Regions from separate parts of the Kitasatospora misakiensis genome, predicted to be linked through region 1. Evidence: riboswitches for the same ligand, from Rfam matches in the RefSeq annotation. Region 1 holds a riboswitch; each other region holds the start of a gene.
What was found. A riboswitch is a leader RNA that binds a small molecule or an ion and turns the genes downstream of it on or off. The one in region 1 is predicted to bind cyclic di-AMP.
Positions count from the first base shown of each region.

Region 2: linked by a shared signal. The riboswitch ahead of ACFP3U_RS10095 (glycoside hydrolase family 16 protein) and the one ahead of ACFP3U_RS26185 (transglycosylase family protein) in region 1 are both predicted to bind cyclic di-AMP.
Region 3: linked by a shared signal. The riboswitch ahead of ACFP3U_RS20220 (LysM peptidoglycan-binding domain-containing protein) and the one ahead of ACFP3U_RS26185 (transglycosylase family protein) in region 1 are both predicted to bind cyclic di-AMP.
Region 4: linked by a shared signal. The riboswitch ahead of ACFP3U_RS03770 (C40 family peptidase) and the one ahead of ACFP3U_RS26185 (transglycosylase family protein) in region 1 are both predicted to bind cyclic di-AMP.

Region 1 covers NZ_JBHSOF010000040.1:12,363-19,958, forward strand. The annotation lists gene ACFP3U_RS26165 (ATP-binding protein) at 153-677, shown strand; gene ACFP3U_RS26170 (DUF397 domain-containing protein) at 1,014-1,268, opposite strand; gene ACFP3U_RS26175 (sirohydrochlorin chelatase family protein) at 1,782-2,684, shown strand; gene ACFP3U_RS26180 (hypothetical protein) at 2,789-4,942, opposite strand; cyclic di-AMP (ydaO/yuaA leader) riboswitch at 5,297-5,457, shown strand; gene ACFP3U_RS26185 (transglycosylase family protein) at 5,444-6,748, shown strand; gene ACFP3U_RS26190 (LacI family DNA-binding transcriptional regulator) at 6,946-7,596, opposite strand, start outside.
Region 2 covers NZ_JBHSOF010000009.1:73,177-80,772, forward strand. The annotation lists gene aceB (malate synthase A) at 1-983, opposite strand, end outside; gene ACFP3U_RS10085 (IclR family transcriptional regulator) at 1,244-1,984, shown strand; gene ACFP3U_RS10090 (hypothetical protein) at 2,427-2,900, shown strand; gene ACFP3U_RS10095 (glycoside hydrolase family 16 protein) at 3,022-4,356, opposite strand; cyclic di-AMP (ydaO/yuaA leader) riboswitch at 4,357-4,520, opposite strand; gene ACFP3U_RS10100 (MoaF-related domain-containing protein) at 4,855-5,184, shown strand; gene ACFP3U_RS10105 (alpha/beta hydrolase) at 5,264-6,412, opposite strand; gene ACFP3U_RS10110 (phosphotriesterase family protein) at 6,771-7,596, opposite strand, start outside.
Region 3 covers NZ_JBHSOF010000026.1:16,911-24,506, forward strand. The annotation lists partial or broken gene ACFP3U_RS20195 (phosphatase PAP2 family protein) at 1-507, opposite strand, end outside; gene ACFP3U_RS20200 (hypothetical protein) at 737-1,357, shown strand; gene ACFP3U_RS20205 (nucleoside triphosphate pyrophosphohydrolase) at 1,523-2,626, shown strand; gene ACFP3U_RS20210 (SDR family NAD(P)-dependent oxidoreductase) at 2,730-3,149, opposite strand; gene ACFP3U_RS20215 (cytochrome P450 family protein) at 3,441-4,727, shown strand; cyclic di-AMP (ydaO/yuaA leader) riboswitch at 4,970-5,121, shown strand; gene ACFP3U_RS20220 (LysM peptidoglycan-binding domain-containing protein) at 5,124-5,834, shown strand; gene eno (phosphopyruvate hydratase) at 6,160-7,446, shown strand.
Region 4 covers NZ_JBHSOF010000002.1:417,019-424,614, forward strand. The annotation lists gene ACFP3U_RS03760 (hypothetical protein) at 1-742, opposite strand, end outside; gene ACFP3U_RS03765 (C40 family peptidase) at 979-2,019, opposite strand; gene ACFP3U_RS03770 (C40 family peptidase) at 2,298-3,461, opposite strand; cyclic di-AMP (ydaO/yuaA leader) riboswitch at 3,472-3,624, opposite strand; gene ACFP3U_RS03775 (C40 family peptidase) at 4,017-5,060, opposite strand; gene ACFP3U_RS03780 (NYN domain-containing protein) at 5,266-6,567, opposite strand; gene ACFP3U_RS03785 (hypothetical protein) at 6,967-7,230, opposite strand; gene ACFP3U_RS03790 (rhomboid family intramembrane serine protease) at 7,431-7,596, shown strand, end outside.

The DNA.
Region 1 (7,596 bases):
TGCACCGGCCCGGTAGCGCCCCCGCGCCTCCGGGCCCACGTGCGCGCGCGCCTGAAGGTCGAGAGGCGGTCGCGCGGCCTAGCGAGTCGGAGGTGACCGGCATGACCCCGGCGGGTCCAGCCGTGTCGGCCCCCTTATGGGAGGAGCTCTTCATGAGCACCGGAACGGCTTTGGCAGTCGACCCCCATGTGGTCACGTGTACGCTCGCTCCCCGCTATGAAGCCGTCAGAACCGCGCGCGACTTCGCCAGGACCGCCCTCCACCGCTGGGGGCTGGGCGAGCTCTTCGACGACGTCGCGCTGGTGGCCTCGGAGCTGGTGACCAACGCGCTGCGGCACGCGATCGGCGCATGCCCCAGCACGGTGGGCGACTACGACTTTCCCACGCAACCGACGCCCGAGGGCCGGCTGCCGATCCGAATAAGCCTCGTGCACCGCGCGCCCCAGGTGGTCTGCGCGGTGAGCGACCCCAGCAGCATCGGCCCGGTGGCCCGGGAGGCGGACTTCGTGGCGGAGTCCGGTCGCGGCCTGCACCTGGTCGACTCGTTCAGCCACTCCTGGGGCTGGCACCCGCTGGGCGGCGGCAAGGTCGTCTGGGCGCTGTTCGAGGCGGAGGAGGAGAGCCGACGACCGGCCCCCCTCGCCGAGTTCGGCGGACGGCACCGGCGCTCGGCCTGACCGCGCGTCCGACGACGACTCCGACCGCGGCACACCACACCCCGGCGGGCCTCGTCCCGGTACCGACCATCCACCCCGGCGACGGCGACCGGCGGCCCTCGGGCAGCGGGCACCGGCAGCCTTCCGGCGGTGGCGTCCCCTCCGATCCGCGTGCGGCGGCTCGGTACGGCGGCGGCGACAGCGGCAGAGACCGCGACCGGACGCCGTGGCGGTTGCGGCACCTCCCGGGCGGCACCCCGGGCCGGACCACCCGCAGCCGGACCCGCCAGAAAAAGACAAAGGCCGTCGTGGTGTCAGCACCCACGACGGCCCCCCGATGGTGAAGCCGATGGCCGGTCAGACCGCCAGGTGGTCGAACTCCCCGTCCTTGGCCCCCAGCAGCAGTGCGGCGATCTCGGCCCGGGTGTAGATCAGCGCCGGACCGTCCGGGAAGCGCGAATTGCGCATCGCCACCTCGCCCCCCGGGAGGGCGGCGAACTCGACGCAGTTGCCCTGAGAGTTGCTGTGCAGGCTCTTCTGCCAGACCACGCCCTCGAGGTCCGTAGCGGCCATCCCGTTGTACGGGTCGTACGTGTGATGCGCGTCGTGCATAGAAATCTCCCGAAGAGCTCCGGAGTGGGTCGTTCAGCTCGGCGCCCCGGCCCCCGCCAACGACCGGGCCGGCCCCGTACCGGCCCGGCACAACGCCTCACTTGACGCGATGATAGCTCCAGTGCACGTGCATCAGCACGGGACATTGCAGGTGCACGGGCTCTTCGACACCGAACTGGAACTCTTCGCGAAGAGCCCTCCCGGCGGCACGTAAGCGGACATAGCCGACTGAATCGGCAAGCCGCCGATAACCGCCCGTAGGCGACCCCCCGCTGAATGTTGATCTTCGGACGCCGGGAGTCGCCCTTTCGTGACGCTCCGTCAGGTGAGTCGTATGCTGTGAGACATCTCACGCGCCACCCCGGCAACGGAAGGCCCGTTCCGGCGCATCTGCGTGGGTACCGGGAGAACCGCCGACCGGTGGCCGGTTATGTCCGGTTTTCGGACCGGTGGTCCCCCTCGGTACGGCAGCCGACTGCGGGCCGGGCGGGCCGATGTCCTACGATCTCCGCCATGAGCACCGCAGCCATCCCGGGCGCGCCACTGCCCGTCCGCACTCCAGGCTCCCGTGCGCGGGGGCGCCACCGCCGTCCCGAGCGCCCCGAGATCCCGGCCGGTTCCCCGGCCCTGCTGCTCGCCGTCCCCGCGGCCGCCGGGCCGGAATCCCGGTCCGTGGTCGAGGAGCTGCTGTCCATCGTCCGCAGCGAGCAGAACGGCGTCCTGACCGTCGCCGGCTACCTCGCGGCCGACGGGACCGACGGCGAGCGCACCGTCGCCGAGCTGCTGGCCGAGGCGGCCGAGGCCGGCCTGCCGGCCCCGATCGTGGTGCCGCTGGCGCCCGGCCCGCACGACTTCCTCCCCGAACTGCACGCCCTCGCCGCCGAGTACGGCGCCCCCGTCACCGACGCGCTGGGCCCGCACCCGCTGCTCGCCGAGGCCGTCCACGTCCGCCTCTCCGAGGCCGGTCTGGCCCGGGCCGACCGCGCCCGGCTCTTCGCCATCGCGACCGCCGCCGACGGCGTGGTGCTCACCACCGTCGGCGGGCAGGCCGCGGCCGACGCCGCCGGCATCACCGGCATGCTGCTGGCCGCCCGGCTCGCCGTGCCGGTCGTCCCGGCCGCGCTGGACGTGCCCGGCTCGGTCGCCGAGGCCGTCGCCCACCTCAAGGAGATGGGCGCCCAGAACCCGGCGCTCGCCCCGCTGGTGATCGGCCCCGAGGCGGACGCCGAGCTGCTCGCCACGGCCGCCGAGGAGTCCGGCTGCCCGTCGGCCGCGCCGCTGGGCGCGTACCAGGCGGTGGGCCAGCTGGTCGCCTCCACCTACCTGGCCGCGCTGCCGGCCGTCGACCCCGCGCTCGCCGTCGAGGACGCCGAGGACGCCGGCCCGAGCGGCGGCGGGCGGCACGCCGCCCAGTAACGGACACCTCGCCGGAGGGCCCGGAACGGTCACCCCGTTCCGGGCCCTCTCGGCACTACCGCTCGCCGACCCGCGTGACCGGATCCCGCGGCGCGGCGGCACGGCTACCGCCCGACCCTGGTGGTGGGCGCGGCCGCGTCCTTCAGTCTCAGCGCGGGGACCTGCACCGGCCGGGACTGGCCGGCCAGGGTCGGCACCGGCGCGGCGGCGGCGTTCCACTTCGGCTGCGCGTCGCCCTCCTCGCCCGCCCGGCGGACCTTGAGCACCTCGGTCGACCCGGTCCGGCGCAGCAGGATGTTCTTGGGCGCCCCGGCCTCCGGGTCCAGCCAGAGCTCGTTGCCGCCGAACTCGCAGTCCAGCAGCAGGACGTCGTCCGGCTTGCCGTCGGCCCCGGCCCGGAAGGCGACCCCGGCCCGGCGGTAGCCGGTGAACCGGGTGCGGCTGAAGGTGACGGACTCCCCGGCGAGTTCGTGCCGGGCGGTGGAGACCGCGAAGTCGCTGAGCCCGGCCGCGTCGATCAGCAGCCCGTCGAAGACGCTGCCCTTGTCCCGGCCGAGCGCGTGCAGCGCCACTCCCCCGCCCGCGTTGCCGTACAGCACGCTCGCGGTGTAGTCGAAGTCGTTGAGGTAGGCGCCGTGCTCGATGCCCCAGCCGCCGTTGTGGTAGGCGGCGAACTCGGTGACCACGTGGTGCCGCTGGGCGTTGAGCCAGACGAAGATGCCGTCCTGCAGGTTGTTGTGGGCGAGGCAGCGCTGGAAGGTCCAGACGCCCTCGCTGTTCTCCGGCCACTCGAAGCCGGAGGCGCCGTTGGCGCCCTGCACGCCGACCGCGACGCAGTCCAGGGCCTTGCCCCCGGTGCCCGCGCCGAGGTTGAAGCCGGTCAGCCGGTAGGCGCGGGGGTTGGGTTCGAGCAGGGTACGGGAGGCCACGCAGGACTCGTAGACGATGTCGTCGGAGGGCTGCTGGGGGGTTCGGGTGTCCAGCGGGCCGTCCCACCAGTAGGCGTCCTCCCAGGTCTCGTGGCTGACGCAGCTGCGGAAGGTGATGCCGTGGCTGGCGTGCGGCACGAAGGCGTGGCTGCCGGCGTCGCGGACCACCACGCCCTCGACGACGGTGCCCCGGGTGGCGTCGCCGAGCCGGTGGAAGTGCAGACCGTACCGGCCGAGCACCGGCGCGGTGACCGGTGCGGTGCCGTCCGGGCCCCGCCAGGTCTCCTTGGTGTCGGCGCGCGGGCCGACCCAGCGCAGCGCGGCGTGCCGGACGTCGGCCCGGCGGGAGCTGGTGAGGTGGACGTGGGCGCGGCCCTTGGCGGTGCCCTCGACCCGGACGCTGCGGGTGAGGTTGAGCAGTTCGGCGCCGACGGTGACGCCTCCGCCGGCCGCGACCCGGGGGTGCGGGTGCTTGAGCGGGGTCTCCAGGGTGACGGTGGTTCCGCTGACGGACCGGAGGGTGACGAGGTCGTAGCGGGCGGCGAAGCCGTCCTGGTCGGGCGGGCCGGTCGGGGTGACGGCCAGTTCGTCGCCGGGGAGCCAGCCGGCGGGCGGGGCGGCCAGGTTGACGACGGTGTCGCCGGCCTTGAGGTCGCGGTCGGCGCGGACCCAGGCGGTCTTGGCAGCGCCGTCCAGCCGGAGGTAGCCGGCGCCGGTGACCCAGAGGCCGACGTCGGTGTCGACCACCGTCATGCCGTCGCCCTTGAAGCGTTTCTCGTCGACGCCGGGGAAGCGCAGTGTGTGGGTGTGGTCCCCGTCGGGGGCGAGGGCGAGGGTGCCGCGGATCTCGACGTTGCCGGCGGCGGCGAGGGTGAGGGTGCGGTCGGCGGCGAAGGTGAGGCTGCCGCCCGGCTCCACCAGCAGGGAGCCGACCTCGGCGTCGGTGTCGAGCAGGACCTTGTCGGTGATCCGCACGGCGCTGCGCGGGCCGGGTGGGCCGCCGCCCCAGCCGGCCCGGTCGGACCAGCGGCGGCCGCCCTGGTCGACGGTGGGCGCGGGGGCGGGCTGCTCGGGGGGTCCGGCGCCCGGGGCTCCGGTGCCGCCCGGCGGGGCGGCGCCGTGGCCGCCGCCCGGGCCCATCGGGCCGGCCGCTCCGGCCGGGGGCGTCCCGACCACGGCGGCCGGGGTGACCAGCCGGGTCTCCCCGGTCAGCGAGCGGCGCAGGATCTCCTCGCCGCTGATCGCCGCGAAGGCGGTGCCGACGGCGAGCCAGCGCAGTAATCCGCGACGGCTTACGGGAGTTCGGGGTAGTTCGGGCGGGATGTCCACTCTGCGGTGTTTTGCCCGGCGATGCGCTCCGCGCGGCCGGGCGGCCGGTCGAGCGGCGTCCGGCTCCTCGTCACTGCCCATCGGTGCGTAGCCCTCCCCCCAGACGGCTGCGGCGGCGTCGGCGCGCTGCCGACGTTCTGAAGCATAGGCAGTTGTGTTGACCAGGACGGGCGTTACCGGAAATCGGTCATTTCTGATCATGAAGGACAGCCTCTCAGCACGGTTTTCGTAAACCGTGACGACCGTCACACATGTTTGCGGTTTGAACTCGCCTCTGCTTAACGTGCTCCCGTTCGTGGCCACACGGACCCAGCTCGTTCGCAACGCCGAGTCCTGCCGTCGGGCGTGCTGGCAGTGCAATTTGCACCACGGCAGGAGCGGGGGAACCACAGGTAGTTCGCCCAGGACCGGTCCTCGGACCGGACCCGGGCTAGGGGTGAAGCCGCGTCCACAGCGCGGCCGGGCAACTCCGGCCCGAATCCGACAGCTCACCTCGCAGGCGTGGGAGAGGACCACGTCTTCATGCTGCACACCAACGGCACCCGTCTGTCCGGCCGTACCCGTCGCGCGATCGCCGCCCTCGGCGTCGCGGGCATCGGCCTCACCATCCCCTGCCTCACCGCCGGCACCGCCTCGGCCGCCTCCGTCGCCACCTGGGACAAGGTCGCCCAGTGCGAGAGCACCGGCAACTGGAGCATCAACACCGGCAACGGCTTCTACGGCGGCCTCCAGTTCACCAACTCCACCTGGGCCGCGTTCGGCGGGACGTCGTTCGCCCCGCGCGCCGACCTCGCCACCAAGGACCAGCAGATCGCGATCGCCGAGAAGGTGCTCGCCGTCCAGGGCCCCGGCGCCTGGCCGGTCTGCTCGATCCAGGCCGGTCTGACCAAGGGCGGCACCCCGGCCGCCGTGGACACCACGACCGCCGCCAAGCCCGCCGCCCCGGCCCCGGCCCCGGCTGCCAAGCCGGCCGCCCCGGCCCCGGCCGCCCAGCCCGCCGCCCCCGCCGCCAAGGCCCCCTCCGCCGACGCCGCCCAGCAGCGCTCCGGCGGCCAGGACTGGCAGAAGTGGCGCCAGCAGGACGGCCAGCAGGCCACCGGGGACTACACCGTGGTCGCCGGCGACTGGCTGTCCTCCATCGCCGACAAGAACGGCGTCCAGGGCGGCTGGGAGCGGCTGTACGAGCTCAACCGCGCCACCCTGACCAAGGGCCCGCACACCATCTACCCGGGCCAGCACCTGACCCTGGGCGACCACACCAAGACCCAGGCCTCCGCCACCGACCAGTCCGGCCAGGGCTTCGACTGGTTCAACCGTGCCAAGGGCGCGCAGAACGGCACCGCCACCGCCACCGACGCGTCCGCCGTGACCCAGGACAAGGCCCAGGGCCAGCCGGCCGCCAAGCCCGCCGCGAAGGCCGAGACCCCGGCCCCGGCCGCCGCCACCGGCAGCATGGCCGCAGCCGTCGCCTTCGCCCAGTCGAAGGTCGGCCAGGCCTACGTCTACGGCGGCACCGGCAACGGCGGCTGGGACTGCTCCGGCCTGACCCAGGCCGCGCTGCGCGCCGCGGGCATCTCCGTCCCGCGCGTCGCCGCCGACCAGGCCGCCGCGTCCACCCACGTCTCGCTGGACGCCCTCAAGGCCGGCGACCTGCTGTTCTGGTCCAACAACGGCCAGGACTCCGGCGTCTACCACGTCGCGCTCTACACCGGCGACGGCAAGTACATCGAGGCCGCCAACCCGAGCGTGGGCGTGCGGGTCCAGACCGTCGCCAACTTCGCGCCGGACTTCGCCGGCCGGGTCTGACCGGTCTGACCGGTCCGACCGGCGCACCGCCGGTAGGACCGCACCACCGCCAGGCCCGTGCCCCCGGGGAGCAGTCGCTCGCTACCCGGGGGCCGCGGCATGCCCGGGCTCCGGACGGCCCGATCGCCCAGGAGGGCTGAGCGGGAACGCCGAGGGCCCGGGGAGCATGTCGCTCCCCGGGCCCTCGTGGTCTGTCCTCAGCGCGCGCGGGCGCCGGTCGAGCCGCGCATCACCAGCTCCGGCTGGAACATGAACTCCCCGCGCTGGACGGCGTTCCCGCCGACCTCCTCCAGCAGGGCGTCCACGGCCGCGGTGGCCATCGCCTCCACGGGCTGGCGGACGGTGGTCAGCGGCGGCTCGGTGAACGCTATCAGCGGCGAGTCGTCGAAGCCGACCACCGAGACGTCCTGCGGCACCGACAGGCCCCGCTGACGGACCGCCCGGATCGCGCCGAGCGCCATCATGTCGCTGCCGCAGACGATCGCCGTGCAGCCCTTGTCGAGCAGCGCCCCGGCCGCCGCGTGCCCGCCCTCCACGCTGAACAACGTGTGGTGGACGAGCTCCTCGGCCTGCTCCGGCGTGTACCCGAGCACCTCCCGCAGGGCCGCGGTGAAGCCCTCGATCTTGCGCAGCACCGGCACGTACCGCCGCTGCCCGACGGCCAGGCCGATCCGCTCGTGGCCGAGTTCGGCCAGGTGCTGGACGGCCATCCACATCGCGGCCCGGTCGTCCGGCGAGATGAACGGCGCGTCGATCTTCTCGCTGTAGCCGTTGATCAGCACGAACGGCACCCCGCGCCCGGCCAGCCGGGCGTAGCGGTCGTGGTCGGCGGTGCTGTCGGCGTGCAG
Region 2 (7,596 bases), on a different contig from region 1:
AGCAGCCTGGTGTAGGCGGCCATGAACGGCGAGGCCATCGTGACGCTGTTCCGGTCCGGCAGGATGAAGTGCTCGCCGGCGTCGCGGAAGTTCTTGACGATGGAGAACAGGTAGTCCCAGCGGCCGGCGTTGAGCCCGGCGGCGTGGTCGCGCAGTTCGTGGAGGATCTCGTCCATCTCGAACGCGGCGGTGATGGTCTCGATCAGCACCGTGGCGCGGATCGTGCCGTACGGGATGCCGAGCTGCTCCTGGGCGTGGGTGAAGACGTCGTTCCAGAGCCGGGCCTCCAGGTGGCTCTCGGTCTTCGGCAGGTAGAAGTACGGCCCGGAGTTCGGGTCGTCCGCGCCGCGGGCGAGCAGCCGGGCGGCGTTGTGGAAGAAGTAGAGGCCGAAGTCGAGGAAGGCGCCGGCCACCGGTTCGCCGTCGACCAGCAGGTGGTTCTCGTCGAGGTGCCAGCCGCGCGGGCGGACCACGACGGTGGCGAGTTCGGCGGCGGGCCGGAGGGTGTAGGCCTTGCCGGCGGAGCTGGTGAAGTCGATCCGGCCCTCGAAGGCGTCGATCAGGTTGACCTGGCCGCTCACCACGTTCTCCCAGGTCGGGGAGGTGGCGTCCTCGAAGTCGGCGAGCCAGACCTTGGCGCCGGAGTTGAGCGCGTTGATCACCATCTTGCGGTCGGTGGGCCCGGTGATCTCGACCCGGCGGTCCTGGAGCGCCTTCGGGGCCTCGGCGACCCGCCAGTCGGCGGCGCGGACGCCGGCCGTCTCGGGGAGGAAGTCCAGGGTGCCGGTGCGGGCGATCTCGGCACGGCGCTCCCGGCGGCGGGCGAGAAGCGCTCGGCGCCGGCCCTCGAAGGCGCGGTGCAGGCCGACGACGAAGGCGACCGCCTCCGAAGTGAGCACCTCCTCGGCCCGGTGGACGCGCGGACCCGCGACCGTGACGACCGGAGCGGTGGGGGAAGCTCCGGGTCCCTGATCTGCAGCCATGAGCAGGACACTCCTAAGTGGAGGGCTTGATTCTGTAAGGTGGAGACTAGTTTCCGCGATACAGAATTTCAACGGTTTGTTGAGATGATCGCTGGGACTGTACTCCTCCCCCGACAGCGAAGGGAACGCCGGTGGCCCCGACCCCCGAGAGCACCGAGAGCGCCGCACAGCCGACCGCACCGTCGCCGGGGCAGTCGCCCGCGCCGTCGACCACGCAGTCGCCCGCGCCGTCGACGGGCCCGGAGCGTGCGAGCGGCGGGGTGCAGTCCGTCGAACGGGCGTTCCAGCTGTTGGAGGCACTCGCCGACTCCGGCGGCGTGGCGACGCTCAGCGAGCTCTCCACCTCCTCCGGACTGCCCATGCCGACCATCCATCGTCTGGTTCGTACCCTCGTGCAGCAGGGCTATGTCCGCCAGGACACCGCGCGCCGCTACACCCTCGGGCCGCGGCTGATCCGGCTCGGCGAGACCGCCGGGCGACTGCTCGGCAGCTGGGCCCGCCCCTACCTGGCGGAACTCATGGAGGCCACCGGCGAGACCGCCAACCTGGCGGTGCTGGAGGGCGGCGAGGTGGTGTACGTCGGGCAGGTGCAGTCGCGGCGCTCGATGCGGATGTTCACCGAGGTCGGCCGCCGGGTGCAACCGCACTGCACCGGTGTCGGCAAGGCGCTGCTGGCGCAGCTGCCCGAGGAGGAGGCCCGCGCCGTCCTCGGCCCCAACCCGCTGCCCGCGCACACCCCGCACACGGTGACCGACCCGCAGGAACTGCTGGCCCAGCTGGCCGAGGCACGCGAGCGCGGCTACGTGGTCGACGACCAGGAGCAGGAGATCGGGGTGCGGTGCATCGCCCTCGCCGTCCCCGGGGCGCCGACCCCGACGGCGCTCTCCGTCTCCGGCCCGGAGGCCCGGATCAGGGCCCTGGAGGAGCAGGCCGGCACGGCGTCCCTGGTCCCGGTGATGCACGGGATCGCGGCCCGACTGGGGCAGGTCCTGGCGCCCTGACCGGCGGTCAACTCGGCGATCGGCCCGGCGGTCAACACCGCTCATGAGGAGCGGCGGTCCGGGCGGGGTGAGACATCGTCGGGCGTCGGGAGGCGTTTCGCGCACAGAAAGTCGCGCACAGAAAGTCGACGCGGTCGACGTCCTGTGCGGGAAACCGCCCCCGGGGTTCGCCCGTTCGAGCCACCCGAGGGCGGGTTGCCCCGGCCCCGGCGGGCCGGTCGGCGACGCTGGTGCGGACGCGGCCCGCGACGGCGCGGGGCGCCGGAGTCGGAGAGCAGGGTGAGCGGCGATGACCCGCAGCGGATCAGTTCGAGGTCTTCTCGGCAGATCGTTGGTGATGGGGTGCACGGTGGCGGTCCTGGCCGCCGGACAGGCGACCGGGGCGGTCTGTCCGCCGGACGAGAAGACGCCCGCGCCGGTGACCGGACCGGTGACTTCACCGGTGACCGATCCCGGGGCCGGGGATCCGGGAGCGGCCGCCGATCCCGCGGCGGTCACGGCCTCGGACTCCGACCTCTACGTCGTCCGGCTCGACCCGGACGCCGCCGCGCCCGGCGGCACCACCACGGTGCACGCCTTCATCGGCAATCTCGGCCCGGACCGGACCGCGTCGCCGTTCACCGTCGTGGTCACCCTGCCCGAGGGCGTCACCCCGGAGGTCCCGTACTTCCCGGAGAACTGCTACGAGTTCCAGAACGGCCACCGGGTGCGCTGCACCTTCCCGGCCGGCCTGCCGAAGTTCCGCAGCGCGACCGCGATCATCCCGGTCCGCCTCGCGACCACCGTCCCCGCGCCCGGCACGCTGACCGGGGGCTGGGTGGCGGTCCGCGGCGACGACGACCGGAACGAGGAGAACAACAAGCAGCCGTTCGAGATCCAGGTCGTCGAGACCACCGGTCCGCGTCCGGCCGTCTGACCTGCCGGCGGCCGGTGATCACCGCGGTTGGCGGTGGCCGACGATCGGCCACCGTCGCCCGCGGTGATCACCGGTGGACGCGCACCTACCGGTGGATGCAGATCTACCGGTGGACGCGGACTTACCGGTAGACCCGGACGTAGTCCGCGGCGAAGGTGATCGGCGCCGTGCCCTGGGGCGCGGGGTGGTAGTTCCCCGCGCTCAGGGACAGGTTGAGGATCAGGTACGCGGACCAGTTGGCGCCGACGCCCTTGCCGTCCGAGAACACCTTGACCCCGTTGACGTACCAGTCGACGGAGTTGGCGCCGTAGTAGGTGCCGATGGTGACCCAGCCGTCCTTGGCGATCGACTTGGCGTCGGTGTAGTACAGGTGGCCGGGGTTGACGTGGTTGGTCAGCTCCAGCAGGTTCGGGTTGTCGGTGTGGTACTCGAAGCTGTCGATCTCGCCGTGGCTGCCGCTGGTGCCGTTCCACGTCCACAGCGCCGGCCAGGCGCCGGTGCCGGCCGGGAGCTTGACCCTGGTCTCGGCGTAGTCGCCCGTCTTCACCTGGAAGCCCTCGTTGGAGTACTCGGTGGTGAGCAGCCCGGTGTCCCAGGACTGCTTGCCGTTCTCCAGCGTGTTGGCGCCCGGCTTGGCGGTGAAGGTCGCGACGCCGTTGGCGACCGTGACGTTGTTCTTGTTCAGCCAGTCGAGCTTGTTGTCGTCCGGGTTGTGGTTGCCGTAGTGGTAGGAACTGCTCCGGTCGCCGGTCCAGCGGGAGCCGTAGCCGATCGGGCCGCTGAACTCCTCGTCCCAGGTCAGCTTCTTGCCGGGGACGGGGCTGCCGGTGGCCGGCGTGGTCGGGCTCGGCGTGGCGGTGGGCGTGGGGGTCGGCGTGGGGGTCGGCGTGGGGGTCGGCGTCGGCGTGGGCGTCGGAGTGGGGGTCGGCGTCGGGGCGGGGGCCGGCGTGGCGGCGGAGACCACGAGCTGGCGGGACGGCAGGTTGTGCCAGGTGCCACCGGCGTCCTGCCAGAAGCCGAACTGGGTGTAGCTGCCGGCCGCCAGGGTGCGCGGGCCGGTGGTGATCGACAGGCCGCCCGGGCAGATCCGCGCGTTGGAGACGTTCCCGGGGAAGTCGAGGTTGTTCCCGCCCGCGTCGCGGACGCCGACGCCGACGGTCTTCGCGGTGAAGCAGGCGGAGGAGTGCAGGGTGAGCGAGGCGGTCGACGCCTTGCCCGCGACCATGGTGGCCGGGCCGAGCTTGTCCTGGGTGACGGTCGGCAGGGAGGCGGCCTGGGCGCCGGTCACGGACGGTATGCCGAGCAGTCCGCCGCCGGTGACGGCGAGCGCCCCGGTCGCGGCGAGGGCGGCGGTGCGGCCCCGGCGGGAGGGACGGGCGTGGCGGGGCACGGAGCGCCGGCCGAACGCCCGCGCGCTTCCGTCGGGCTGGGCGGGCTGCGGGGAGGAAGTAGGCATGGCAGTCCTCTGCGACGCCTACGAGGTGAGCTGTCGGGTTCGGGCGCTGAGGTAGCCCGGCCGCCCGGAAAGCGGCTTCACCCCTAGCCTCGGTCGCACGTCGAAGCGCACGGCCGGGCACTGACCTGGGTCCCCCGCTCCCGTCCGCGTGGTGCTCGATTGCCGGCCGGCGGGTGGACGGGACTCGGCGTCCCGACGGCGGGGCTCCGCTGCGGCGGAAGCCTCTTGCAGGCTAGGCAGACCGTCCGGGTACGGACAACCTTCCTGGGACGGTTGTCGCACAGCTCACACCGGTCACGCGGGTCACGCGCTGCGCTCCCTGCGCTCCGTCCGCGCCGTGCACAGGGCCGGGCTGGGCCGGGTGGACGCAGTGGCGGGGCCGGCGGGGAAACTCCGCCTTGGAGCCGGGGTGGTCGGATAGGTTGGAGATCCCTTCGGGTCCGGAACCGTCCGGGCCGCACCGATCGCCACGTCCAGCGACGAGGAGACCGCCCCACCATGACCGCGTCCCTGCCCGCCTTCGCCGGCCGTACCTTCCTGTTCCGGGTCGACAACGGCGCGGCCTTCCGCAACGCCTACTCGGCCGACGGCAAGCGGCTGCGCTGGGAGGGCCTCGGCGAGTCGGCGGGCCAGTGGGAGGACGTCACCCTGCACGTCGCCGAGATCGGCCCGCAGCTGTACTTCGTCAGCTGGACCGAGGTGAGCGGGATCACCGTCAGCCACGTCATGGACCTGGCCCGGATGACGGTCCGCGCGTTCTGGACGTACGAGGGCGAGGGCGGCCGGGTCGGCGAGCTGCACACCGGCACGCTGGAGCAGGTGGCCTGAGCGTCCGGTCCGGCCGGTAGGTCGGTACAGCAGGTAGGTCGGTCCGGCCGGTAGGTCGGTACGGTCGGGGCCTGCGCGGTCAGACCGCCTGGCCGGAGGCCGGGACGGTCAGGTGCTGCGAGATCCACTCCAGGGAGGACGGGAGCAGCTTGCTCCAGGTCTCGAAGTTGTGGCCGCCGGTCTCCAGCATGCTGTAGGACACCTTCATCGGGCTGCGCGTGGCGGCCACGAACGCCTCGGTCTCGCGGCGGTAGTTGCCGTCGCCCTCCCTGGTGCCGGCCAGCAGCACGGAGACCTTGGGCTGCGGCAGGTTCTGGAGGCGCCACATCAGGTCGGCCTCGTTGCGGCGCTGTTCGCTGCCCTTGAAGAGGTCCCCGGTGGTCGGGTCGTCGGCGGCCTGGTAGTAGCCGGAGAGCGAGACGGCGGTCGGGAAGACCTCGGGGTGACGCATCGCCAGCTTGAGGGCGCAGTAGCCGCCGGTCGAATTGCCCATGAACGCCCAGGACTGCGGGTCGCTGGAGACCCGGTAGGTCGCCTGGATGGCCGAGGGCACGTCCTTGGTGAAGTACGTCTCGGACTGCGGGCCGCCCGGGATGTCCTCGCACTCGGTGTCCTGCGGCAGCGCGGGCGAGGGGCGCACCAGCACCATCACGGTCGGCTGCATCCGCCCCTCCTGGAGCAGCTTCAGCGCCGCGCCCGGGTAGTTGAGGCGGGTGACCAGGTTCTTGGCGATACCGGGGAAGCCGGTGCTGACGATCAGCACCGGGAACTGCTTCTGCTCGTACTCGGGCTGGAAGTACTGCGGCGGCAGGTAGACGTACCCCTCGGTGGACAGGCGGGTGGTGGCGCCGTCGATCCGGACCTCGCGGATCTCGCCGGACTGCCTGGGTTCGCGGCCGAGTGCCCCGCCGCCCTTCACCTCGGCGTGGCCGATGGTCTCGACGCGCAGCCGGCCGGAGGCGTCCGCCTTGTTGTGGATGACCACCGGCCCGCTGTCGCCGGTGCCCAGCAGGTCGTCCCAACTGCTGTAGAACGCGAAGTAGTTGTTGGCCACCAGGCCGAGCGCGGCGAGCACGGTCAGCTGGGTGGCGAGCAGCGCGCCGATCCGGCCGAGGACCGCCTGCCAGCTCCGCTTCGACAGTCTCGGCCACAGCCAGACCGTCCCGGCCATCGCCGCGACGGCGATCAGAACGGTCAGCGCCAGCACCTTGTGGCTCGTCAGACCCATGTCGTATTTGCTCCCACGCCTCGTACTCCCCTCCCCCGAGGGAAGGACACCCGGGAGGGCCGCCCCGGTTCCCCCGTCCGCAGCGGAGCCGTCGCCGAGGCGCGACCACCCAGCCTAGCGGTCGCGGAGCGCCTCCCGTCCCCGCCGACCAGCGGTAACACCATCGGCCTGGAGGAGGAGAGGCGGACGGTTCGGGTGTGCTCGCGGCGGTCGGCCGGCCGGCCCGGGGTGGGCGCATGGGCTGCCGCGCCGTTCCCGGGCTGACAATTGACAGCTGACAGATATCAGCTGACAGATTTCAGATAACAGATAACAGATTCTGTCAGCTGTCAATTGTCAGCCGTCCGCTGCTCCCCGCTCAGCCCTGCCGCCACTCGGCCGCGAAGGCCCGGGCCGGGTTGGCGGTCAGGATGCGCTGCGGGAGGTCGGGGCCGAACTCTCGGGCCAGGCGGGGTACGAGGGCGGTGAGGAGATGGGTGGGGCCGGGGCTGTGCCGGGCGGTGCGGGTGGTGGTGTCGCCGCCGAGGAGCAACTGGTCGGCGCACCCGGCCTCGACCAGAGCCGCCACCGTGTCGAAGAGGTGGTGGTCGGTCGCGTGATTGGCGCGGGAGGGTCCGTCGAGCGCCACGAAGGCGCCACGGGCCGCGAGTTCGCGGTGCAGGCGGAGGTCCGGGTGCCGGTTGAGGTGGCCGAGGATCACCCGCCCCGGCGGGACGCCGTGCCGTTCGCAGAGCAGGTCGAGGACGTCGGGTGCGGCGGTGCCGAGTTCGTGGTGCACGGCGATCGGCGCGCCCGTGGCGTGGTGCGCCTCGGCGGCGGCCGCCATGACCTGCCGGGTGTGCGGGTCGAGGCCGTGGTAGTCGCCCGCCACCTTGATCAGTCCGGCGCGGACACCCTCGGGCGCACCGTGCAGCCGGGTGGTGAGCTCGGCGGTGAAGAACCCGGCGAGGCCGGCGTAGCGACGTTCGAGCTCCGCCGGGTCGTAGTGGACCGCCTGGTGGAGCCCGGTGGCCGCGATCACGTGGACCCCGGTCGCTCGGGAGAGTTCGGGCATCACGTCGGCCCGGCGCCCCATCCCGGCCGGCGTCCACTGGACGAACGCCCGGCCGCCGGCCGCCGCGTAGTCACGCAGCACCATCTCGGCGGCGGCGGGGTCGTCCAGCTCCTCACCGGGCAGCCGGGGG
Region 3 (7,596 bases), on a different contig from region 1:
GGGCCGCAGCAGCACCAGACCGATGGCCAGGGCGACGGCCAGGGTCGCGTGGTTGCTGGGGAACGACCAGTCGCCCGGTGGCGGGCAGTCGGCGAGTGCGGTGGACGGCAGCCCGGCCAGGGCCCGGCACGGCCGTTCCTCGTCGAGCACCACCTTCAACACCTCGCTCGCCCCGTACGCGAGCACCGTGCCGAGGCCGGTGAGCGCGACACCGGCGACCGCGCCGGCGGCCCGCCGCCCGCGCGCCGTCCACCAGCCGAGCACCAGCAGCAGCCCGAGCACCAGCAGGCCGGCCTCGGTGGCGGGTTCCAGCAGGGCGGCGAGCCGGTGCGGGGCGTCGGCGACCGCCTCGGCGACCCGCCGGTACCCGGTGGCCGACCAGCCGGTGACCGGCCGGCCCGGCCCGGCCGCACCGCCGTGCGCCGGGGCCAGCCACCCGACCGCGCCGCCGCCCGCGCCGAGGAGCACCACCGCGAGGGCCGTTCTGTTCCTGACCGTGTTCGTCATGACACGGACGGTAGGTGCCGGGGCCGGGTCCGGACCCGACCCGAAAGCCAGGGGTCGACCTGGACGATCGTCAGGGTTGACGCGGGTCCCGTGCCGTGCCGCGCGGGCTCGGCCGGGATGGCCCGTTCGGGCGACGGTCCGCACCACCCGGGGCAGCCCGCCCTACGCTCGGGGAATCTCCGCCACCCCCCGGACCGCCCCAGCCACCCCGTCACTCCGGAGAGCCGCCATGCACCGTCGCCGGACCGCCACCACCACCGTCGTCGCCGCCGTCACCGGCCTGCTGCTCGCCGCCCCGGGGCTCGCCGGATGCGCCGGCGACCCGCTGACGGCGGGGACGGCGGCCGTGCTGGACGGCCGGCGGATCCCGGTGGACGCCGTGCAGGCCAGGGTGGCCGCGCTGCGGCACACGCCGGGCGGCGTGTCGGCGGACGCCCGGTGGGAGGCGGACGGCCCGGTCCGGCGGGCGGTCACGGATCTGGTGCTCGACGCGGTGGTGGCCCGCGCGGTCGCGGACCGGGGGCCGGCGGTCGCCCCTGCCGAGGTGGCGACCGCCCGGGTGGAGGAGGAGCGGCGCCACGGCGGTGCCGGGCGGCTGGCCCGGGCCCTGGCGGCGCGGGGCGTCCCGGCCGAGGCGATCGACGACCGCCTCGGGCGCGAGCTGGGGATCCGCCGGCTCGCCGCCGCGGCCGGAGCGGACGCCGACACCCCCGCGGGCGACGCCGCCGTGCGCCGGATCCTGGCCGCCACGGCCGACGCGCTCCACCTGCGCGTCAACCCCCGCTACGGCAGCTGGGACCCGGAGCACGCCACCCTCGCCCCGGCCGCCCGCCCCTGGCTCACCGGCTGACGCCGTCCGCCACACCGAAGGCCGCCCGCCGTACCGAAGGCGCCCACGGGTGGAGCGCCCACACCCGGAACCCCGGACCCGTACTCGGGAACAGTCCCGGCGCCCACCCACGCGGGGAGGCAAGCCCCCGGGCGGGGGCGCGGGACGGGCGGGTAGGTTCGAGGGGTGACGACGAATCCTCCGGGCGCGAAGCTGATCCTCCTCATCACGACCCACCGGGTGGCCCCCGGCCTGCTGTCCTGGCCCGCCTGGGAGGCACTGCGGTCGGCCGGGCGGGTGCTCGCCGGCGGCGCCGACCACCCGCAGCTGCCCGCCGTGCGGCAGGCGGGCGTCGAGGTGGAGATCGTGGCGCCCGGCTCCGCCCCCGCGCTCGCCCGCCTGCTGACCGGATCCCCCGCCGACGCCGGCGCCGCCGACACCGCCGACGCCGCCGACACCACTGACGCCGGTCCGACGGTCTGGCTGGGCGGCCCGGACGGCGACCCGGGGCTGACCGACGCGCTGGCCCGCCTCGCGGTCGAGCACGCCGGCGAGGTGCCGGAGATCGAGGTGCTGCCGGGCTCCTACGACCTGCCCGGCGCGCGCCTGCTGGACCTGGTCTCCGTGATGGACCGCCTCCGCTCGCCGGGCGGCTGCCCGTGGGACGCCGAGCAGACCCACGCCAGCCTGGTGAAGTACCTGGTCGAGGAGGCCTACGAGCTGGTCGAGGCGATCGAGGAGGGGGACCGCGCCACGCTCCGGGAGGAGCTGGGCGACGTCCTGCTCCAGGTCTTCTTCCACTCCCGGATCGCCGAGGAGCACCCCACCGGGGCCTTCTCGATCGACGACGTGGCGGGCGACATCGTCGAGAAGCTGATGTACCGGCACCCGCACGTGTTCGGGGACACCGAGGCGAGCGGCACGGCCGAGGTGGAGGCCAACTGGGAGGCGCTCAAGGCGGCCGAGAAGTCGGAGCGCGAGTCGGTGCTGGACGGCGTGCCGGCCGGGCTGCCCTCGCTCGCGTACGCGGCGAAGCTGGTCTCGCGGGTGCGCCGGGCCGGGTTCACCGGGGTGCCGGACGAGCCGTACGAGCTGCCCGCCGCGCTCACGGCGGAGTCGGCGGGCCGGTTGCTGCTCGCGGTGGCGCAGCGCGCGCACGACGCCGGGATCGACGTGGACGCCGCGCTGCGGGCGGCGGCGCGGGGGTACCGCGACGCGGTGCGCGCCGCCGAGGGCCTGAAGCCCGCCGAGCCGGCGGAGGAGCCCGAGCCGACGGAGGAGCCCGAGTAGACCGCGGAGCGCGAGTAGACAGCGGAGCCCGAGCAGGCCGAGGAGCTCCAGCAGCCGAGGAGTTCCAGCAGGCGGGCCCGGCCCCGGGCCCGCCGAACCGTCCTCAGGCCGCGGCGACCTCCTCCACCGGACGGCGCTGCGGCGGGACGACCTCGCCGATCGCCTCGCCGACCAGGGCGACGAGTTCGGCGAGCCGCTCCAGGTCGAGGTGGTCGGGGAGTTCGGAGAGGGAGACGATCCGCTCGCCGCCCGGCCCGGCCACGCAGAACAGGTCGATCGGTCCGAGGTGCTTCTCGGCGGTGTCGACCAGGGCGGCGACGTCGCTGGGGCGGCGGACGTCACCGCCCACGCCGACGACCCGGCAGCCCGGGCGGTCGAGTTCGGTGGCGAGGTCCTCGGCGACCCCGCTCCGCTGGTCGGCGATCAGCATCCCGGCGGCTCCCGCCGCGGTGAACCGGCGAGCGAGGTCCGCCCCCGACCCGCCGTCGAGTACCGCGACGATGACCGCACCGGTGACCCGCATGGCCCTGCTCCTCCCTGTGGGCGGCTCCGCACCGGCGCCCACGGACATCTTGCGGAGGATCGTAGGCACGACCTGACCCTCCGCAACAGGAATTACCCCTCAGGTGACCAGGCTCACGCCTCCCGTTCCCCACGATCACCGGACGGTGTGAACGAGGCGCGACCGACACCACCCAAAACGCGACCGACACCACCCGGAACGCGACCGACACCACCCAAAATGCGACCGCCCGCGCACTGCCCCCGCGCCCACGGTGCGGTGGCCCGGACCCGCCCGGGATACCGTCGACCCATGCCAGCTCAGCCCGCCTCCGCCCGTCCGCCCCTGTTCACCTGGGAGTTCGCCGCCGACCCCTACCCGGCGTACGCGTGGCTGCGCGAGCACGAGCCGGTGCACCGGACCACCCTGCCGAGCGGGGTGGAGGCCTGGCTGGTCACCCGGTACGCGGACGCCCGGCAGGCGCTCGCGGACAGCCGCCTCTCCAAGAACCCGGTGCACCACAGCGAGCAGGCCCACCGCACCGGCCGGGTCGGGATCCCGGGCGAGCGCCAGGCCGACCTCATGACGCACCTGCTGAACATCGACCCGCCGGACCACACCCGGCTGCGCCGCCTGGTGTCGAAGGCGTTCACCCCGCGCCGGGTGGCGGCCTTCGAGCCGCGGGTGCAGCAACTGACCGACCGGCTGATCGACGGCTTCGCGGCCCGCGGGTCCGCCGACCTCATCCACGAGTTCGCCTTCCCGCTCCCCATCTACGCGATCTGCGACCTGCTCGGCGTACCGGCCGAGGACCAGGACGACTTCCGGGACTGGGCCGGGATGATGATCCGACACGGCGGCGGCCAGCGCGGCGGCGTGGGGCGGGCGGTGAAGCGGATGCGCGCCTACCTGGCGGAGCTGATCCACCGCAAGCGCGCCGACCTCGGCGACGACCTGATCTCGGGGCTGATCCGGGCCAGTGACCACGGCGAGCACCTCACCGAGAACGAGGCCGCGGCGATGGCCTTCATCCTGCTCTTCGCCGGCTTCGAGACGACGGTCAACCTGATCGGCAACGGCGTGTACGCGCTGCTGCGCAACCCGGGGCAGCGAGCCCTGCTCCAGGAGTCGATCGGGCGCGGCGAGAGCGCGCTGCTGGAGACCGGGATCGAGGAACTCCTGCGCTACGACGGCCCGGTGGAGCTGGCCACCTGGCGGTTCGCGACCAGTCCGCTGACCATCGGTGGGGTGGAGATCCCGGTCGGCGACCCGGTGCTGGTGGTGCTGGCGGCGGCGGACCGGGACCCGGCGCGGTTCGCGGACGAGAACACCCTGGACCTCGCCCGGACGGACAACCCGCACCTGGGCTTCGGGCACGGCATCCACTACTGCATCGGCGCTCCGCTGGCGCGGTTGGAGGGGCGGGCCGCGCTGACCACGCTGCTGTCCCGGCTGCCGGACCTCCGGCTCGCCGCGGACCCGGAGGAACTGCGTTGGCGCGGTGGTCTGATCATGCGCGGGCTTCGTGAACTTCCGGTGGAATTCACGCCCGAAAGGACAGCGGACGCAACCTTTTCGAACCCCTCGCCGGTCAACTGACGGGGACTCGACGGCTGCTCCCGACACGCTGACGCGCAGTCTCCGAAGGCCGGTCCGTAGGGGTCTGAATCACCATCAACCCGGGCATACCGCTTCGGTTGGTGGACAATCCATCATGGGACGTGATTTCCATGTGATATCGGCGATATGAGCTTGTGATTGCTCTGAAGATCTGTCTACTCTCCGGGGAGCTCGCGGAAGCGAGTCCCGTGCGCGGAACGCCGAGTCCTGCCCGCCGTGTCACCGGAAACCGACCAGAACCCTGGGCAGGGGCGGGGGAACCAGGTCTTTGCGCCGTCTCCCACGGCTAGGGGTGAAGCCGCCTCAGCGCGGCCGGGCCACCTCCCGGTCCGAACCCGACAGCTCACCTCGCAGGCGTGCGGAGAGGGACCTTTCATGCTGTTCGTTGGAACCGGTCGTCACCGTCGCCGCACCCAGACCGAGAAGGCCATCGCCGTCGCCGGGGTCGCCGGCGTCGGACTGGCGATGCCGATCCTCACCGCCACCGGCGCCTCGGCCGCCCCGGCCTCCACCTGGGACGCGGTCGCCCAGTGTGAGAGCGGCGGCAACTGGAGCATCAACACCGGCAACGGCTTCTACGGCGGGCTGCAGTTCACCTCCGGCACCTGGAAGGCGTTCGGCGGCACCGCCTACGCGCCGCAGGCCAACCAGGCCTCGAAGGCGGCGCAGATCTCCGTCGCCGAGAAGGTGCTGGCCTCGCAGGGGCCGGGCGCCTGGCCGGTCTGCTCCAAGAAGGCGGGCCTGAGCAAGGGCGGCGCCCCGGCGGCGGTCGACACCTCGACGGACGCCGCGCCGGCCGCCCAGCAGCAGCAGGCACAGCCGCAGCAGCAGGCCCCGAAGCCCGCCGGGCCGAAGCACGCCGCCCCCAAGTCGCAGGCCCAGCAGGCCCCGCAGGCCACACAGGCCCAGCCGCAGCAGCAGCAGGCCGGCCACGGCTACACCGTCCGCGCCGGTGACACCCTCGCCGGGATCGCCACCACCCAGGGCGTCCAGGGCGGTTGGCAGGCCCTGTACGACGGCAACCGCGGCACCGTCGGCGGCGACCCGGACCTGATCGTCCCGGGCCAGGTCCTCGCCCTCGGCTGACGTCCGGCCCGCCGCGGTGCCCGCGCGCCGGCCCCGGCCGCGCGCGAGCACCCGGCGGACCGCACGGCAGCAGACCACACCGAACCGCACCGGACGGCGCCCGTCCGGATCCGATCGATTCCGCCCGCTTCGTCCACATCCGGGCGTCCCCGGGCGGGCAACCAGGTGAACTACCGGTGCGTAGCACGGCCACACGCTGAGACGGAGTCGAGGTGGACGTGGCCCGGACAGCGCGTGCGGTTAGGCTCTGGTCGTAACGACTCCGCAATCGTCCGGCCGACCGCACCCACCTTCGGCCGAACCTGCTTCCGCTAGGAGATGCCTCGTGCCGTCCATCGATGTCGTCGTAGCCCGTGAGATTCTCGATTCGCGAGGCAACCCCACGGTCGAGGTAGAGGTCGGCCTCGACGACGGCAGCACCGGCCGTGCCGCTGTCCCGTCGGGTGCCTCCACCGGTGCCTTCGAGGCCCTGGAGCTTCGCGACGGCGACAAGAACCGCTACTTCGGCAAGGGTGTCGAGAAGGCCGTCCTGGCCGTCATCGAGCAGATCGGCCCCGAGCTGGTCGGCTACGACGCCACCGAGCAGCGCCTGATCGACCAGGCCATGCTCGACCTGGACGCCACCCCGGACAAGTCCTCGCTCGGCGCCAACGCCATCCTGGGCGTCTCGCTGGCCGTCGCGCACGCCGCCTCCGAGGCCAGCGACCTGCCGCTGTTCCGCTACCTGGGCGGCCCGAACGCGCACGTCCTGCCCGTCCCGATGATGAACATCCTCAACGGCGGTTCGCACGCGGACTCCAACGTCGACATCCAGGAGTTCATGATCGCGCCGATCGGCGCGGAGTCCTTCTCCGAGGCCGTCCGCTGGGGCGTCGAGGTCTACCACACGCTCAAGGGCGTGCTGAAGGAGCGCGGCCTGTCCACCGGTCTGGGCGACGAGGGCGGCTTCGCCCCGAACCTGGACTCCAACCGCGAGGCCCTCGACCTCATCGTCGAGGCCATCCAGAAGGCCGGCTACGTGCCGGGCAAGGACATCGCGCTGGCCCTGGACGTCGCCGCCTCCGAGTTCTTCGAGGACGGCGCCTACCAGTTCGAGGGCAAGGGCCTCACCTCGGCCGAGCTCATCGAGTACTACGCCGGCCTGGTCGCCGCCTACCCGCTGGTCTCCATCGAGGACCCGCTGGACGAGTCGGACTGGGACGGCTGGAAGGCGATGACCGACAAGCTGGGCGACAAGGTCCAGCTGGTCGGCGACGACCTGTTCGTCACCAACCCGGCCCGCCTGGCCCGCGGCATCGAGACCGGCACCGCCAACGCGCTGCTGGTGAAGGTCAACCAGATCGGTTCGCTGACCGAGACCCTGGACGCCGTCGAGCTGGCCCAGCGCAACGGCTACCGCTGCATGATGTCCCACCGCTCCGGCGAGACCGAGGACGTCACCATCGCCGACCTGGCCGTCGCCACCAACTGCGGCCAGATCAAGACCGGTGCCCCGGCCCGCTCCGAGCGCGTCGCCAAGTACAACCAGCTGCTGCGCATCGAGGAGATCCTCGACGACGCCGCCGAGTACGCCGGCCGCGGCGCCTTCCCGCGGTTCAAGCACGAGGGCTGAGCCCGACCGACGGCGCCCGGCCGGCCGTGCCGGGCGCCCGGTAGCGCACGCCTGACCGGTGCCCCGCCGTTCACCCCGTAGGGTGGACGGCGGGGCACCGTCGCGACCAGGAGGGGACACCGGAGATGGCAGGCTGGAGGATCCCGGGCT
Region 4 (7,596 bases), on a different contig from region 1:
AGGCCTGCGCGAGGCCCTCCCCGCCGGCCGTCAGGGCGGCGTCCGCGGGCAGCGCGACGGGCAGCCGTCCGGCGGCGACGTCCCGGGCCAGCTCGGGGGCGATCTGCCGGGCCGACCGGCCCGAGTCGCGGTAGCCGGTCCAGTCGGCGACCCCCTCGGAGAGCCAGAGCGGCGTCCAGGCCCGGGTGTCGGCCCGGGTCGCCACGTGCATCGTCTCGTGGGTGATCACCACCTGCCGGCCGAAGTCGCTCAGCCGCGCGTACACCTCCGGGTTGACCAGCACCCGGTCCGCCGGGGTGTGCAGCGGCGCACCGGGGGCGGCGACGGTGACCGCGGCCAGCTCCGACCAGCCGGGCCGGTCCTCCGCCAGCAGCCGGGCGAACTGCTCCCCGGTGGCGGGCAGTTCGAGCAGCAGCCGGCCCGCCCAGGCGGTGCCCCAGAGCGCCTCGACGGCGGACACCGCCCGGTCGCCGACGGCGGCCGCCCCGTCGAGCGCCACCGGGCCCCCGGCGTCCGCGCCGTCCACCCCGAGCACCAGGCAGCGCGCGCCGGACGCGGCCCGGACGGCGCCGAGGTCCCAGAGCGGCGGCGGCCCGCCCGCACCCTCCTCGTGCTCGACCCGCCGGCCGACGGCGGAGCGGACCAGCGTCAACCGGCGCGGATGCACCACCGGCTGCTCGTCGTACCCGGTCACCGTGACGGTCAGTTCGGCGGTGGCGGTGCACCGGCCGGCCGCGTCCACCGGGCCGAGCAGCAGGTTCCGGTAGCCCGCGCGCAGCGGCAGCGGCGGCGGCCCGGCGGTCAGCGCCCGGGCCCGCTCGGCGAGCAGCGCCAGGACGTCGGCGTGGTCGTCCGAGGCCGCGGCGGCGGGCCGCGCCGGGCCGGCCCCGGGGAGCGACAGCTGGGCGAGGCCGCCGGCCGCGAGCAGCAGGGCGGTGCGCCGGGACGGGCCTTGGCCGCCGGCGAGGTCCGGGCGGCTCAGAGCCGGATCACCCCCGAGACCGGCATCGCGTTGACGCTCTCGTAGCGCACCCGGGCCCCCGGGTAGGGGGCGTGCACGATCACCCCGCCGCCGGCGTACATCCCGACGTGGTGCATGTCCCGGTAGAAGATCACCAGGTCTCCCGGTCGTGCCTCGGAGATGCTGACCCGCCGGCCGGCGTACGCCTGGGCCTGCGAGGTGCGCGGCAGGGTCACTCCGGCCTGCCGCCAGCTGTAGTACATCAGACCGGAACAGTCGAACGCCTTGGGCCCGGTGGAGCCGTAGACGTAGGGCGAGCCGATCATCCTCACCGCGGCGGCCAGCGCCGCGCCGCCGCGCTCGGAGGCGGGCGGGGTGGTGCCGAGGTCGAGCCGGTCGGTGCCGCGGGTGGCGCGCTGCTCGGCCTCGCGGGCGTCCTGGGCGGCGAGCCGGGCGCGTTCGGTGGCGCCGAGGCTGTTGAGCAGTTTCTGGGCCTTGGCGAGCCGCTGCTGGATCTGCTGCTTGCCGTCGGCCAACACCTTGCGGGTCTGCTCCAGCTCGGCGAGCTTGGCCGAGGCCTCGGCGCGGCGCTGGTCGAGCACCCGCTGACGGCCCAGCACGTCGTGCAGGGTCTCGTTCTGCCGCTCGGCGGCCTGGTCGAGGGTGCGGGCCCGGGACAGGTAGGCCGCCGGGTCGGTGGAGAGCATCAGCTGGACGGTCTGCGCCATCCCGCCGCCGCGGTACTCCGCGCCGGCCACGGTGGCCAGGTCACCGCGCAGCTGGTTGAGCTCGTCCTGGGAGAGCGCGATCTGCTGCTGCAGCGTGCCGGTCTCGTGCTGGAGCCGCTGCTGGGCCTCCTGGGCGGCGTTGAAGCGCTCGGAGGCCTGCTCGGCCTCGTCGTAGAGCTGCTCCACCTGCGCCTTGACGTCCTTGCGGTTCGTCGGGGCGTCGGGGGCGCCGGGAACGGCCCGGGCGGTGCCGGCGGTGGCCACGCCCAGCGCGGTGGTGGCCGCCGCGGTGAGCACCAGCGCCCGGGCGAGCGCATGCGCACCTGACAACGGGGAACGGCGGTGCACGGCCATGCGACGTCAGCTCCGATCCTGGGCCGGGGCCCGCCGCCGCTCCGGTACGGGCGGCTGTCGAAGCGGGCGTCCGGTGGCAGACGTTAGCGAGTCAGGGCAACCGTTTCCAAACCCCTCCGAATCCGAATATTCAGGCACTGATCGGACATCAGATCGGTTCGCCCGCCGGCCGTCCCGATGACCGGGGGAAAGCCGCGGGCCCGGTCTCCCCCACGGGGGAGACCGGGCCTGCCGGGAGCCTGCCGACCGGAGGGTCAGAGGCGCACGATGGAGTTGACCGGCATGTTCGACGCCGACTCGTAGCGGACCGACGCACCCGGCTTCGGGGCGTGGATGACCTGGCCGCCGCCGACGTAGATGCCCACGTGGTGGCGGTCGGCGTAGAAGATCACCAGGTCGCCGGGCTGGGCCTGGGAGATGTCCGAGCCGATCCGGGTACCGGCGTTGGCCTGGTCCTGCGAGGTGCGCGGCAGCGACACACCCGCCTGGGCGTACGCCCAGCCGGTGAGGCCCGAGCAGTCGAAGGAGTTCGGGCCGGTGGCGCCGTACACGTACGGGGCGCCGAGCTTGCTCGCGGCGGCGGCGATCGCGGCGGCGGCGCGCGAGCCGTTGGCGGCGGGCGCGGCCGGCGCGGCCGGCTTGGCGGCCGGGGCAGCGGCGGCGGCCGGCGCGCTCAGGTCGCTGCGGCTGGTGTCGCGGGTGGCGCGCTCGGCGTCCGCCTTCGCCTTGGCGGCCTTGGCGGCCTCGGCCTGCGCGGCGTCCGCCTTCGCCTTGGCCTCGGCGGCGGCCTTCTCCTCGGCGGCGCGGAGGGCCTGGCGCTCCTGCTCGGTGAGCGTGTTGAGCAGCTGCTGGGCCTGCGCCAGCTTGCCCTGGACGTCCTCCTTGGAGGTCTTCAGCTGCTGGGTGGTGGACTCCAGCTCGCCGAGCTTGGCCTGGGTCTCGGTGCGGTCCTGGTCCAGCCTGCGCTGCTGCTCCTGGAGCTCCTTCAGCGCGCCGGACTGGGTGGAACCGGCCTGGTTCAGCGCGTCGGCCTGGTTCAGGAAGTTGTCCGGGCTGGCGGAGAGCATCAGCTGGACGGTCTGCGAGATGCCGCCCGTGCGGTACTGCTCGCCGGCGATCTCGGCGAGGCCGCCCTGCGCCTCGGTCACCACGGCCTGCTGACGGGCCACCTTGTCCTGCAGGTCGGAGACCTGCTTCTGCAGTTCCTGCTGCTTGGCCTGGGCGCCGTTGTACTTCTCGGTCGCGACCTCGGCCTGCTCGTTGAGCTGGTCGACCTGCTCCTTGACCTGGTCCTTGGTCGGGGCCGGGTCGGCGTGGGCGCCGGACTGCGCGGAGAGGGCGACGGCAGCGGCGGCCAACCCGGTCAGGATCGAGACACGGGCACGGCCGGCGGGCTTGGGACGACGATGGGACGCCACGAAGGCGGACTCCTTCTTCCTCATCCGCCTACCGGGTGAGCTGACGGGTTCGGGCGGAAGCGTGCCCTACGACGCCTCACCGTCCGCGCGAGCGGGCGGCCTGGCGCCGATTCACCCCGGAGGAACGTGGTTCCCCGGCTCCGCTCCACAGCGGACCCCCGACTGCTGGGTCTTCGTCCGGACGGGCCCCTGCGGCCCCGCCCCGCTGCTTCGCGAACTCGGCGGCGAACCCCGCCGCCACCCGGGCTGGGTGATCGACTGTGCGTGGTTCGAGGCACGACCCTAGTAATAGAACCGTGATCCGTTCAAATCCTTGTCAGAAAAAAGCCGGAAGAATACCCAAGTTCCCTTGTGAAAATGACCGAGTGTGATCACGGGCCCACATCGAGCTGATCATTTTCGCCCGGACGGGCTAACGGCCGATCGAAACACCAGTGCCACCCCCGTCGGAGGTGGCACTGATCACAAGGCTCGGAGAACGGTCCCCGCGCGTGTCGTGGCGGTCCGTCAGACCCGTCAGAGCCCGCCGGACCCGTCGAAACCGGGGCAGACCCGTCAGACCCGGCGGATCGTGTTGATCGGCATGGCGTCGGCCTTCATCACCTTCACCACGTCACCGGTGTGCGGCGCGTGCACCACCATGCCGTTGCCGATGTACATCCCGACGTGGCTGCGGTCGGCGCGGTAGATGATCAGGTCGCCCGGCTGGGCCTCGGCCAGCGAGGGCACCCGGGTGCCGTAGTTGCCCTGCGCCTGCGAGGTGCGCGGCAGCGAGACGCCGGCCTTCCCGTACGACCAGACCATCAGACCGGAGCAGTCGAAGGTGGTCGGACCGGTGGCGCCCCAGACGTACGGCGAGCCCTGCTTGCTCATCGCGTTGGCGACGGCCGCGCCCGCCATGCCGCTGGCCTGCGGCAGGCTGCCCAGGTCGGTGCGCTCGCTGCCGCGCGAGGCGCGGTCGGCCTGCTGCTGCGCCGCCTTCACGGCCGCGCGGTCGGCGGCGCTCAGCGAGTTCAGCAGGTCCTGGGCTTCCTTGAGCTTCTTGTTGACCTCGGCCTTGGACTGGTTCAGGTCCTTGGTGGTGCTGTCCAGCGAGGCCAGGACGGCGGCCGCCTCGGACTTCTGCTGGTCGAGTCGGCGCTGCTGGTCCTGCAGGCCCTTGAGCGCCTCGGCCTGGCTGGAGCTGGCCTGCTGCACACTGGAGGCCTTGTCCAGGTATCCGGACGGGTCGGAGGAGAGCATCAGCTGGACGGACGGGTCGATGCCGCCGGTGCGGTACTGCTCGCCCGCCACCTCGGCCAGCCCCGACTGAAGCTGGGTCATCTGCTCCTGGCCGCGGGCGACCTGGTCCTGGAGCTGGTCCGCCTGCTTGCGCAGCTGGTCGGCCCGCTCCTTGGCGCCGTTGTACTTCTCGGTGGCCTGCTCGGCCTCTTCGTTCAGCTGGTCGATCTGCGCCTTGACGTCGTCCTTCTTCGGCGACGGGCTCGGCGCTGCGTGGGCGGCGACCTGGGCGGAGAGAGCGACCGCGGTCGCAGCGGCAGCGGTGAGCACGGAGACCCGCGCGCGGCTGGGCTGCTTGGGACGGCGGTGGGAGGCCAAGAGACCCGCTCCTTCTTCCAATGGCCTCACCCGATTGGGCGAGAATCCGGAAAATAGGTTTGACGCCAGACCCTAGTGAAGATCCACGTTTCGCGCCACTCCCACGATTGCGCGAACCTGGCCTCCGCACCCCGGCTTCACGAAACCCGCACAAGACCGCGATCCCGGCGCTGACCAGCCGTCATTCCGGTCACACCTCGACCGGCTACGGCCGGGCCAGCCGGTTCAGCAGGAGCACCGACGCGACGGGGCGCGCGCCGGCCTTCCGCACGCCCTCCGCCACCTCCCGGTCCGTGGAGACCACCACCACCGGGCGGCCCTGCGGCTCCGCCCGGACCAGCCGGCGGATCAGCTCGTCCGCCGTCTCCCCGGTCCGGCTGAACCGCACCCGCACCCCGCGCGGGGGCGCCATGATCACCGGCACGTCCAGGTCCTGGCCGTCGAACACACAGGTGACCTCCGCCTGGGTGCGCTGCGCCAGCATCGCCAGCCCGCCCAGCAGGCGGATCCGCTGCTGCTCCAGCGGCAGCGTCGGATAGCCCGTCTTGGTCACGTTGTAGCCGTCCACCACCAGATGGACCTGCGGGATCGCCAGCAGCTGGTCCAGCAGCGCCGGGTCGTCCTCGGCCAGTCCGCGCCGCGCCACGTCGTGCGGCGAGGCCGCGCCCGGCACCACCGCCTCCACCAGGTCCGCCGGGCGGATCTGGGAGACCGGCAGCGCCAGCTCCCGCTGGAGGCCCTGCGCCGACTGCAGCACGGTGTCCAGCAGCAGCCGCAGCCGCATGTCCTCGACGCTGCGCCCCTCGCGGGCCGACCGGCGGCCCTGCTCGACGGAGGTCTCCAGCTCCGTGACCCGGTGCCGCAGCCGCCGCGCCTCGCCCTCCGCGGCGCTGCGCTCCGCCGCCGCCTGCGCCCTGACCGCCTCCAGCTCGGCGGTGACCTTCCGGGTCTCCGCCTGCGCCCGGCGGGTGTCGCTCTCCAGCGAACGCAGCCGCCGGCGCAGCGACTCGGCCTCCTTGCGGACGTCCTCCGACTCGGCCCGCTGCCGCTCCAGGTCGGACCGGGCCGTGGTGCGCAGCTCGGCCAGTTCGGCCTGGAGCTTCTCGACCAGCCGGGTCGCCTCCGCCACCGCGCCCTCGGTGCCGGCCCGCTCGGCCTCCTCGCCGGCCTCGGCCACCAGCCGGCTCCAGCCGGCGGACCGCACCAGATAGGCGGCCGCGGCCACGTCCATCGGGTCGGCGGCGCCCGGCACGGTGCCCGACTCCAGGGCCCTGACAAGGTCCGGCTGGCCCAGCCGCAGCCGCTCCGCTATCCGCACCCGGAAGGCCGGCTCCGCCTCCAGCGCCGCGGCCAGCGCGGTCGCCGCGTACTTGGCCCGGCGGGCGGGGGTGAACTTGGCGTACTGGCGCAGCGACTGGGGCAGCTCGCCGAGCGGGAGGCCGCCGAGCGCGTCCGAGGCCAGGCCGACCACGCGCCGGCGCACGCCCTCGGGCAGCGGCCGGTCCAGCGTCTCGGGCGCCGTACGGTCGCCCTCCCCGCCGTCGCCGCCGGTCGACTCCCCCGCGTCCGGCTCGCTCGGTCCGCCCGGTCCGCCCGGTCCGCCCGCGCCGCCGAGGGCTGCCGCCGGCTCGTCACCGCCGCCGGACTCCTCCCCGGCCGGCGCCTCCGCCGGGGCCACGGTGCCGGAGGGGGCGGCCACTGCCGCGTCCGGCGCCTGCGCGTCCACAGCGGGCTGCCGCCCCTGCGGCCCGGCGGGCTCCTTCGCTGCGTCCACCACGTCCTCGGCTCCGATCCTGGTCCAGCGGGGTACGGCCGTCGGCCGCCACCCCCGTCACACTCCGTGCGTTCTCTCCGTATTGTCCCGTGCGGCGGGCGGCCACGCCGCCCGCCGCCCACCCACGAGCGGTCAGCCCTGCTCGGGGGCCCCGGCGGCCTCGTCCGCGCCGGGGCGGGCGATCAGCTCGACCTGGTCCACCGCGTTGCACCAGCGACAGCGCACCGACTCCACGGTCTCGCTCAGCACCTGGGTCTCCTCGACCTTGGACTCGCCGGCCAGGTCGAAGTGGAGGAACTCGGTGACCCGGGCGGTCCGGGTCACGTCGAAGCGGGTCAGGTTGCCGCAGAGCGTGCAGCGCCAGCGCGTCTCGGAGGTCAGGGCGGGGACGGTCATCGGGGATCCTCTCGGTGGTCCCGGAACGGGCTCAGGCGCTCCCCCCGGGGCCCCGGCGTCGGCGGCGGGAGGCGGGAATGCCCGGCCCAAGCCTATTGCCTGGGGCAACCTTCCCGGCCACCGGCCGACCGCTCCGGAGCCGTAGCCCACCTGCCGTAACCGCGCGGTGCCCGGCCCGCCCCGGGGGGATGCTGGGGCCCATGGCGATCCCGGTCCCCGCCCACGCCGGAGCGCACCGCGGCCGACCGGCCGCCACCGCCCCTGCCGTCTGCTACGCGCTGATCGCGCTCAACACCGCGGTCTTCCTGCTCGGACCGGCCGCCGGACTCAACCCGCTCTACGGCCGCGGCCAGACCCGGGTCTGCG